DNA from 3 places in the Sutcliffiella cohnii genome. Region 2 is predicted to be linked to each of the others. Evidence: riboswitches for the same ligand, from Rfam matches in the RefSeq annotation. Region 2 holds a riboswitch; each other region holds the start of a gene.
The links. A riboswitch is a leader RNA that binds a small molecule or an ion and turns the genes downstream of it on or off. The one in region 2 is predicted to bind S-adenosylmethionine.
Positions count from the first base shown of each region.

Region 1: it holds a riboswitch for S-adenosylmethionine, as region 2 does, so the genes downstream of both, BC6307_RS18830 (methionine ABC transporter ATP-binding protein) here and BC6307_RS09745 (O-acetylhomoserine aminocarboxypropyltransferase/cysteine synthase family protein) in region 2, are expected to answer to the same signal.
Region 3: it holds a riboswitch for S-adenosylmethionine, as region 2 does, so the genes downstream of both, BC6307_RS15325 (sugar ABC transporter substrate-binding protein) here and BC6307_RS09745 (O-acetylhomoserine aminocarboxypropyltransferase/cysteine synthase family protein) in region 2, are expected to answer to the same signal.

Region 1 is NZ_CP018866.1:3,725,697-3,728,979, reverse strand. Features, by position in the region: gene BC6307_RS18840 (MFS transporter) at 1-862, shown strand, start outside; gene BC6307_RS18835 (hypothetical protein) at 995-1,342, shown strand; SAM riboswitch class I at 1,462-1,570, shown strand; gene BC6307_RS18830 (methionine ABC transporter ATP-binding protein) at 1,717-2,742, shown strand; gene BC6307_RS18825 (methionine ABC transporter permease) at 2,735-3,283, shown strand, end outside.
Region 2 is NZ_CP018866.1:1,974,111-1,977,393, reverse strand. Features, by position in the region: gene metX (homoserine O-acetyltransferase MetX) at 1-493, opposite strand, end outside; gene BC6307_RS09745 (O-acetylhomoserine aminocarboxypropyltransferase/cysteine synthase family protein) at 477-1,805, opposite strand; SAM riboswitch class I at 1,926-2,031, opposite strand; SAM riboswitch class I at 2,153-2,258, opposite strand; gene BC6307_RS09740 (hypothetical protein) at 2,371-3,283, opposite strand, start outside.
Region 3 is NZ_CP018866.1:3,049,697-3,052,979, reverse strand. Features, by position in the region: gene BC6307_RS15340 (arsenic transporter) at 1-603, shown strand, start outside; gene arsC (arsenate reductase (thioredoxin)) at 628-1,047, shown strand; gene BC6307_RS15330 (hypothetical protein) at 1,187-1,474, shown strand; SAM riboswitch class I at 1,599-1,707, shown strand; gene BC6307_RS15325 (sugar ABC transporter substrate-binding protein) at 1,854-2,963, shown strand; gene BC6307_RS15320 (sugar ABC transporter ATP-binding protein) at 3,026-3,283, shown strand, end outside.

The DNA of each region.
Region 1 (3,283 bases), 1.8 Mb from region 2:
AGAAAGAGTGCGACTATTTAGTTTGCATTTTGCCGTTATGACAGGTTCAAACGTAATAGGAAATTTATTAGGTGGCACATTAACGGACGTCTTTCTGCATCTCTTCCAGTTATCTCCCGTTTGGAGTGTTAGAGGAACATTGATTATCGGAACAGTCTTTTGTTTATTGGGACTGTTACCAATTGTAAAAATGATGGAAAAGAAGCGAGAAATAAAAAAAGAAAAAACATCTTTATTACAAAGTTTTCGTTTAAATAAAACTCAGTTAAAATTAATTGGCTTTTTTGCATTTGCACAACTGCTAATCGGCTTTGGATCTGGATTAGTAATCCCGTATTTAAACCTTTATTTTGCCGACAGATTTGAAACAAGTAACACTTCTATTGGATTTATTCTCTCATTAGGTCAAGCGGTTACAGCTGTTGCCATGATTATTGGACCAGCCCTCGTAAAAAGAGTTGGGGAAGTTAAAGCAATTGTTTTATTACAATTATTGTCGATTCCTTTTATGCTTCTTACTGCTTTTACGTATAGTTTTTGGTTCGCGGCGTTAGGATTTTTATTTCGCCAAGCTCTAATGAATGCAGCAAATCCGATCATAACATCATTAATGATGGAAAAGGTTGCCGACTCGATGAAAGGATTGGCAAATTCCATTAACCAAATGGTGTTTAACATAGGTTGGGCGAGTATGGGACCTGTTTCGATGGGGATTGTCTTTTATTTAGGTAGTTATTGGGGATATGCAGTTGTATTTTGTATTACAGCTTGCCTTTATATATGTAGCTCTATCTTCTTTTATATCGTATTTACTCGAAATAGCAAAAAAGTGGTACATCAACAGGTAGCAAATATTTCGTAAATAAGACATATTTCTTGGGAAATAGAACATCACTTTCGGAAATTGACGATATTTGTTTTGAAAAAAGGAAAGGATATTCTCCATTTTTATCGTAATTGTATAACAATACGGAAATCACGGAGGATAATGTCAATGCAAATGGACGAAATGATACAAGATTTTGTTGAACGAGTTAATGAGAAATCATTTATTACACCAATTCTGCCTACCTATCCAATTATATGTACGATAAAAACCTTTAATCAAGTGGACGTGAAATTGCAGTTTGCAAAAGAAGGTATTTCTATCGTGGAAGCAAATGTCAATGGAGATGTACTGATAGCAGGAGAAGAAGAAAATATAACAGATTTGTTGAAGGGTGTAATACCTTTGAGTGATCCTAACATCAAATTTAAAGGAACATATCGGCACTTTTTATTACTGGAATCTATTTTTGTAATGGCAAAACATAAATCTACAAATATAAACATCGTTTCATAATTCTTTGTAAAAAATATATTGACAGCTATTTTGTACCGTGATACGATTACATTCGTAATTCCGATACTTAAACGTTTTAAAGTGTTAGCTACTTAACGTAAAAATAAATATGTCTAAAACTCTTATCAAGAGTGGTGGAGGGAATGTGCCCGTTGAAGCCCGGCAACCGTCAACTTAGTTGAAATGGTGCCAATTCACACAAAGCGTAGTTGCTTTGAGAGATGAGAGAAAGGATTTTTTAATGAGCCTTTCTGTCATGTCGCAGAAAGGCTCTTTTATTTTTTAAAAAGGTTGACACTAATCTTTACTAGAATAGCAAATAAACGTTTGTTTAAGAATAAATAAAATAGGTGAAGCGAAAGAAGGTGGACATCATGATAAGTTTGCAAAATGTAAAGAAAATCTTTCAAGCTAAAAGCGGGGTAGTAACGGCTGTGGACGATGTGAATTTAACGATTCACAAAGGAGAAATTTATGGAATTATTGGTTACAGCGGAGCCGGGAAAAGTACATTAATTCGTATGTTGAACGGATTGGAAAAGCCTTCTTCTGGTGAGGTTTCAGTTGCTGGTCGTAATATTTCTAAAATTAAAGGTCGTGAACTACGTAAAGCCCGCCAAGAAATTAGTATGATTTTTCAGCACTTTAATCTGCTATGGTCACGAACGGTTCGTGAAAATATTGCTTTCCCATTAGAGATTGCTGGAGTAAATAAAAAAGAGCGTATGAAACGTGTGGATGAACTAATCGAGCTTGTCGGATTAACAGGTAGAGAAAATGCTTATCCATCCCAATTAAGTGGTGGGCAGAAACAACGTGTCGGTATAGCGAGAGCGTTAGCGAACAACCCAAAAGTGTTGTTATGTGATGAAGCAACTTCCGCGTTAGATCCACAAACGACAGATTCTATATTAGAGCTACTCGTTGATATAAATAAAAGACTTGGCTTAACCATTGTATTAATTACGCATGAAATGCACGTTATCCGTAAAATTTGTCATCGTGTATCTGTGATGGAAAATGGATCTGTTGTAGAGGAAGGTAACGTATTAGATGTCTTCCGTAAGCCGAAGCAGCTCATTACGCAAAAATTTGTTAAGCAAGTTTCAGAGCCAGAAGAAGCGAAAGACTCGATTGAACATTTGCTAGAAACGTACGAGAGTGGAAAAATAGTACAACTAACATTCGTAGGAGATTCAGCAGAACAACCGATTATTACTCACTTAATTAAAAGGTTCGATGTTGACGTCAATATTCTGCAGGGGAAGGTATCTTATACGCAGGACGGTCCGTATGGTACATTGTTCATTCACGTCGATGGAGCGGAAGCACAAATAGATTCAGCACTTCAATACATCCGAGAGCAACAAGTGGAACTGGAGGTGATGACGAATGTTTGATCGTGTGAATTGGGATAGAGTTTGGGAAGCAACGCAAGAAACGGTGTATATGACAACCATTTCTGTTGCGATTACATTCGTCTTAGGTATTATTTTAGGGTTATTACTCTTTCTCACCTCTAAAGGAAACTTACTGCAAAATAAATTTTTTAATAGCATTATTGCAGCCATTGTAAATATTTTCAGGTCTATTCCGTTTATTATATTAATTGTTCTATTAATACCGGTAACAAGAGCTATGTTAGGTTCTATTATCGGCGCAAACGCAGCCCTACCCGCATTAGTAGTAGGTGCAGCACCTTTTTATGCCAGAATGGTTGAAATTGGTTTGCGTGAAATTGATAAAGGTGTTATTGAGGCTGCCAAATCAATGGGTGCAAGAACGACAACAATTATTTGGAAAGTGCTTATTCCAGAATCTATGCCGGCAATCGTATCTGGTATTACAGTTACAGCTATAGCGATTGTTAGTTATACAGCGATGGCGGGCTTTGTAGGAGCTGGTGGACTTGGAAATCTAGCTTTCTTAGATGGCTTCCAA
Region 2 (3,283 bases):
TTAAATGTTTTGCAAAATGGGGATAAAGTATCCCCCATTCTAAAACTTGCATGCCACCCAATGAACCACCAATAATTGATAGCACTTCTGTTACTCCTATTTTTTCTAACGCTCTTTTGTGACTATGAACGATATCTCGAATGGTTATAGTAGGAAAATCCCCCCTATATTTTTTTCCTGTTTCAGGATTTATAGAAGTAGGACCAGTTGAGCCCGAGCAGCCTCCGAGCACATTCATCGTAATAACATTATATTTGTTCGTATCGATATAACGTGAAGGTCCGATAAGATCTCTCCACCAGCCAGGGGACACCGATGTCCCGACTGTTAAGTGGTTTCCTGTTAAAGCATGACAAACTATTATACTATCGCCATAAAGGTTCCCTACTCTTTCATAAGCGACTTCCACATCTTTTAAATGGACACCACTCTCCAATTCAAAGTCACCAATACAAACCTTTCCGACTTCGTATAAATTATTTGTTTGAAGCATCTCCAGCAATTGCCCCTTTCACAGTAAATCCAGTAGCTGAATAAAAGGCTTGATCTAAATCATTTTTTAAATCTTCAACGGATTCTATGCCAACCGATAAACGTATTAAATCTTCTGTAACTCCTGTTTTCTGTAAATCTTCAGAAGATACTTGCTGATGTGTAGTTGAAGCTGGATGTATAATGAGCGATTTAGCATCCCCGACATTCGCTAGGTGAGACCATAATTTTACACTATCAATGACTTTTCTACCTGCTTCTCTTCCACCCTTAATTCCAAATACAATAATTGATCCGTACGTATTGTTTAAATATTTCTTTGCTAAATGGTTTGATGAATGGTTTTCTAAACCTGGGAAAGTGACCCAATCAACAGCAGGATGTTGTTGTAAAAATGCAACTATTTCTTTCGCATTTTCATTATGCCTTTCCATACGTAAATGTAATGTTTCTAACCCTTGTAATAGAAGGAAAGCACTTTGTGGGCTTAAACATGCACCGATATCCCTTAATAGTTGAACACGTAGCTTTACAGCATAAGCTAATGGACCGAACGTCTCGGCAAATCGAAGACCGTGATAACTTTCATCTTTTTCTATAAAACCAGGGTATTTCGGTTGATCCCAATTAAAAGTTCCACCATCTACAACGACCCCACCGATTGTTGTACCATGACCTCCTATCCATTTTGTTGCAGAATGTACAACGATATCAGCTCCCCATTTAAGCGGTTGACATACATACGGTGCAAACGTATTATCAACAATTAATGGAACATTGTTTTCATGCGCAACGTTTGCAATCTCTTCAATTTTCAACACGTTTAAACTTGGATTGCCGATTGTTTCTGCAAAAACAGCTTTTGTGTTAGGGGTAATTGCTTCTCTAACTTTTTCTGGGTTTGTTGTATCTACAAAATGTACCTTGATTCCATATTTCGGTAGTGTGTTTGCGAATAAATTATATGTTCCACCGTACAGGTTTTCAGCAGCAATTATTTCATCACCAGCTTGAGCTATGTTTAATATGGAAAAGGTAATAGCAGCCATCCCAGAGCTTAACGCAACTGCCGCAACCCCACCTTCTAATAGCGCTATTCTTTGTTCAAAAACATCAACTGTTGGATTCGTAATTCTACTATAAATGTTTCCGAACTCTTTAAGTCCGAATAAGTTTTGTGCTTGTTCTGTACTCTCAAATACATATGAAGTTGTTTGATAAATCGGAACTGCTCGTGAACCTGTTGTAGGATCTACTTGTTGACCACCGTGTAATAAAACTGTTTCTAACTTATACTCTTGATTATTTGACATGTTACATTCCTCCAAAATTAATATTTTTTAAGTTTACTTTTTTTCTTGAATATCTATTGACTAGCCTACAATATCTACAAAAATAAAAACCTCTTCATAAGAAGAGGTTCATTTTCCCTCCTCTTATCTTCCAGACAAAAAGTGTCTGCAGGATTTAGCACCTTTCAAGTTTTTGAAGGTTGCTGGACGTCATCGGGCCTGACCCCTCGGTCACTCTTGATAAGAGTTTATAAAGTTGTAAATATTTTACGTTATGATGTCGTACAATAATATATTCCTAGTTGTCGCCACCTCCAAAAATTAAAAATCCTTTCTAAAAGATTAGAAAGGATTAATATGCAGTCCTCTCCTTATCTTTCAAACAATAATGTTTGCAGAATTTAGCACCTTTCAAATCGTTTGAAGGTTGCCGGGCTTCTTCGGGTCTGTTCCCTCCACCACTCTTAATAAGAAGTTTCATTTATTATTATGTTGTTAAATAAAATAATAACAATTTTAAATATTTTCTGTCAATAGTTTTTGTAATCTTTTTTAAAAACATACTTTTAATCTATGATTAGTATGTTCATTCTTCTGGTAATATTAAGTTTATTCCGCCGATTTTAGGGTAGAATTCACCTATAGAACCCATACCTCCAGAGTAATATTGATCTCCATCTTGATTACTAAACTGGAAGAATGGTTGTATATATACTATTTTCCCTTTTAGCTCATCAATATTTTTGGAGGATAATGGAATATATAGGAGCATTTCTCTTTCCGTCAATGTTAATGGTAAATTAAGAGGTTCACCATTAAATTCATCAAGTTCATTCGAGTATAATTCAAAATCATCATCAAATGTGTACATCATATTATTTATATCATTTTCTGTCATACCTGGTAGCCAAAACAGTATGCGTTCTAATACGTCTCCCTTTGGGCCATCTAATCTAAATATATAACCTGTTCCATTAAAACCTAGTAGGCCATTCATAACCCATCTATTATGACTAACTTGATCTTCATTACCTATTAACGTAAATTGGTACGTTTTATCCATTGAGAAAGTTTCTTCCATCCCGTTAACCTGTAATTGTAATGAATTCAGCATGTAGTTTTCATCAAAACTATCCTTTATCGAGGTCATTGTCCTTTCCCCAATTGTAACTTTAGATTCACCGTTTATCATCATTTCTACTTCTGAGTGAATGTTCCTTTTATACCACGGTAAATCCTCATCCACTTGTAAAATGTATTCCCCTTCCATTTTTGAGAAAACATTACCTTTGTCATCTCTAAAAATTAATTTATCAATAGTAGGCGTTTTTTGCCATGGATGAGCTTTTACCCACACAACAGGTAGTGAAAATGACGCAATTGGTATGTTCTCTTCCACTGTTAACACGATAGAGCCACCACTATTTAAAGGATATATTCCACTTGAAACATTTGATTGAGTACTCCACCAAACGATTGAAATAGTAAAACAAATAATC
Region 3 (3,283 bases), 1.1 Mb from region 2:
GCATTAGCATTTTTATTAATTGGATATTTCGTAAGTGAGTTCAGTGGAATTCCTGTTTCGTTCGTCGCAGCAACAGTAGCTATTATTTTCTTATTTATTAGTAGAACAAGTGATGCAATTGAAACGACGAAGATATTAAAAGGTGCTCCATGGGCAATTGTGTTTTTCTCTATAGGAATGTATGTCGTTGTGTATGGTTTAAGGAATGTAGGTTTAACTTCGGTGTTAACAGATGTAATTCAAAAAGCTGCAGATCAAGGATTATTCGTCGCAACAATTTCGATGGGATTCATTGCTGCTATTCTATCATCTGTTATGAATAATATGCCGACTGTTATGATAGATGCAATTGCAATTCAAGATACAAATACTTCGGGTGTAATACGAGAAGCTCTCATTTATGCCAATATTATCGGTTCTGACTTAGGACCAAAAATTACACCGATTGGGTCGCTTGCTACACTACTTTGGTTACATGTACTTAACTTAAAAGGTGTAAAAATTACTTGGGGCTATTATTTCAAAGTAGGAATTATTTTAACAGTCCCAACTTTATTCATAACCTTAATTGGTTTATATATTTGGCTATTAATTATTGGCTAATTACAATAAAAGGAGATAAAACAAATGAGCAAAAAAACAATTTACTTTTTATGTACAGGAAATTCTTGCAGAAGCCAAATGGCAGAAGGTTGGGGAAAGAAATATTTAAGCGATGAGTGGGAAGTTTACAGTGCGGGGATTGAAGCACATGGTGTGAACCCTAACGCAGTAAAGGCGATGAATGAAGCTGGTGTTGATATTTCTAATCAAACTTCGGATACAATTGACCCTGATATTTTAAAGAAAGCAGATTTAGTTGTTACTTTATGTGGTCATGCTAATGATATTTGTCCAGCAACTCCTCCAAATAAGGAAAGAGTTCATTGGGGATTTGATGACCCGGCGAAGGCAGAAGGTTCTGATGAAGAAAAATGGGCATTTTTCCAACGAGTTCGTGACGAAATTGGAGATCGCATAAAGCAATTTGCTGATACAGGTAAGTAATTAAAAGACAGTAACTCCAAATGAGGGGTTGCTGTTTTTTTGTCTGGATATTTTTAAGGAAAAGCATATTTCTTTACATTTATTTGTTAAAAGCCGAAAATAGTAAAAGTGACATTAACAAATGTAGGTGGGATGAAATATGAACATTTCAAATGAAGCAAAAATCGCTTTAGAAAATATATTAGAAGAACATGAAGCAAACAATGTTCGATTATTTCATAATTCAACATGTGGAGATACGCCAGTAGGCATTTCATTAGATAATCCGAAAAAAGATGATATTGTGGTAACGATTAATGAAATTAATATAGCGATGGAGCCAGAGGTAGAGTCACTATTAAAAGGGGTTACTCTTAAAGTTGAGGAAGGACCTTACGGCGAAGCGCTAGTTTTTGAAGGATTAGAATTAAATTGTTGTTGTGATTAACTAATAGATGCTCTTAGTGTAAACGGATTGTATTGAAAATAATTAAAATTAAAAAAACATTGACAGCTACACTTTAACAGTTTAAAGTATTGTTATATAAAAATTATAAATCTTAATACTTGATCTCTTATCAAGAGAGGCGGAGGGACTGGCCCTATGATGCCCAGCAACCGTTCCATAATGGAATTGGTGCTAAATCCTGCAAAACAAGCAATTGTTTTGACAGATAAGAGAGGATAAACCGGATTATGCCGTTTAAAACCTCTCTTTTATCAGAGAGGTTTTTTATTTTACTTACATATCTTTAGCCCTCTCAGTGGATTGTAAATCAAGAGAAATAGGTCGGTATTAAGAGACTTGAAAAAGGAGAGAAATAACAATGAAAAATTGGATAAAAGGATTCTTTGTAGCTGCACTTGCATTTTCATTAATACTAACGGGGTGTAGCAATAACCAGCCTACAAACCAAGGAAGTAATGAGCCAGTTTCATTTGACAATGTTCCAGAACGTTTTTCTAACGGGGAAGGTGCGAAAATTAAAGTCATTCGAAAAATTGGTGGTGATGACCATACGACTCAGTTTTTAGCAGGAGCGAAGGAAGAAGGGGAAGCGTTAGGCTTTGAAGTTGACGTTTTTACAGCAAACGGTGATACTGCTAAATTTCATGATGCTATTGAACAAGCGTTAAATCAAGATTTTGATGGTTTTATTATTTCACACGGTGATGATGCTGCTACAGTAGATGCTGTAAAAAAGCTAACGGAAAACGGAAAAAGTGTTGTGACATTTGATTCTAATCCGGACATTGCTACTGTTTCAGGAGTTACACTAACGTCGCAGGATGATGAAGCATTAGCTCAATTAGCTCTTGATCAGTTAGTAGCAGATTACAATGGCGAAGCAAATATCGTTTATTTATGGGTAGATGGATTTCCGCCGATGGTACGTAGAAACGCGGTATACCAGCAAGTGTTAAACGAAAACAGTGGTATAAATGAATTAGAACGGTTTGGTGTAGCGTCTTCAGATACGTCTGTACAAACGCAAAACGCTGTTGCAGCAATGTTAAACAAGCATGGAAAAGGAGAAATTGATGCTATTTTTGCAACGTGGGACGCATTCGCTATTGGGGCGGCTCGTGCTATAAAAGAAGCTGGCCGTGATGAAATAAAAATTTACGGTATCGACGTTTCGAACGCAGATTTACAAGAAATTCAATCAGAAGGAAGTTCGTGGGAATATACAGCGGCAGTTGATCCGAAGTTAATTGGTGCAGTGAATATGAGAATTTTAGCGAAAAAGCTTGCTGGGGAAGAGACTCCGGATACTTACGATTTAGAAGCATCATTAATTTCTCAAGAAGCATTACAAACGGCGACTGAACCAGTTAATATGGTTAACTTAGCGGATATTGTTGATGGTTGGGGAGTTTCAACTGCCTTCGAAGAGGAATGGATGAAAGTATTAAAAGCCCACTATACAAAATAAGTAATGGAAACACTCTCGATTTTTGAGGGTGTTCCCTTTTCTTTTACAAATGGGGGAACAGTATGAAGAAAATGACACTAAACATGGAGAATATTTCTATTGAATTCCCTGGAGTGAAAGCATTACAACAGGTTCATTTTATCGCAGAAACAGGTAAAGTTCATGCGTTAATTGGTGCAAATGGTGCTGGGAAATCAACGTTAATGAAAGTGCTTTCCGGGAGTTACACCCACTATACAGGCGATATCATAATTAATGAAGAAAAAATTTTCGTTAATTCGCCAAAAGAGGCTCTACAATATGGGATCCAAATTGTCCAT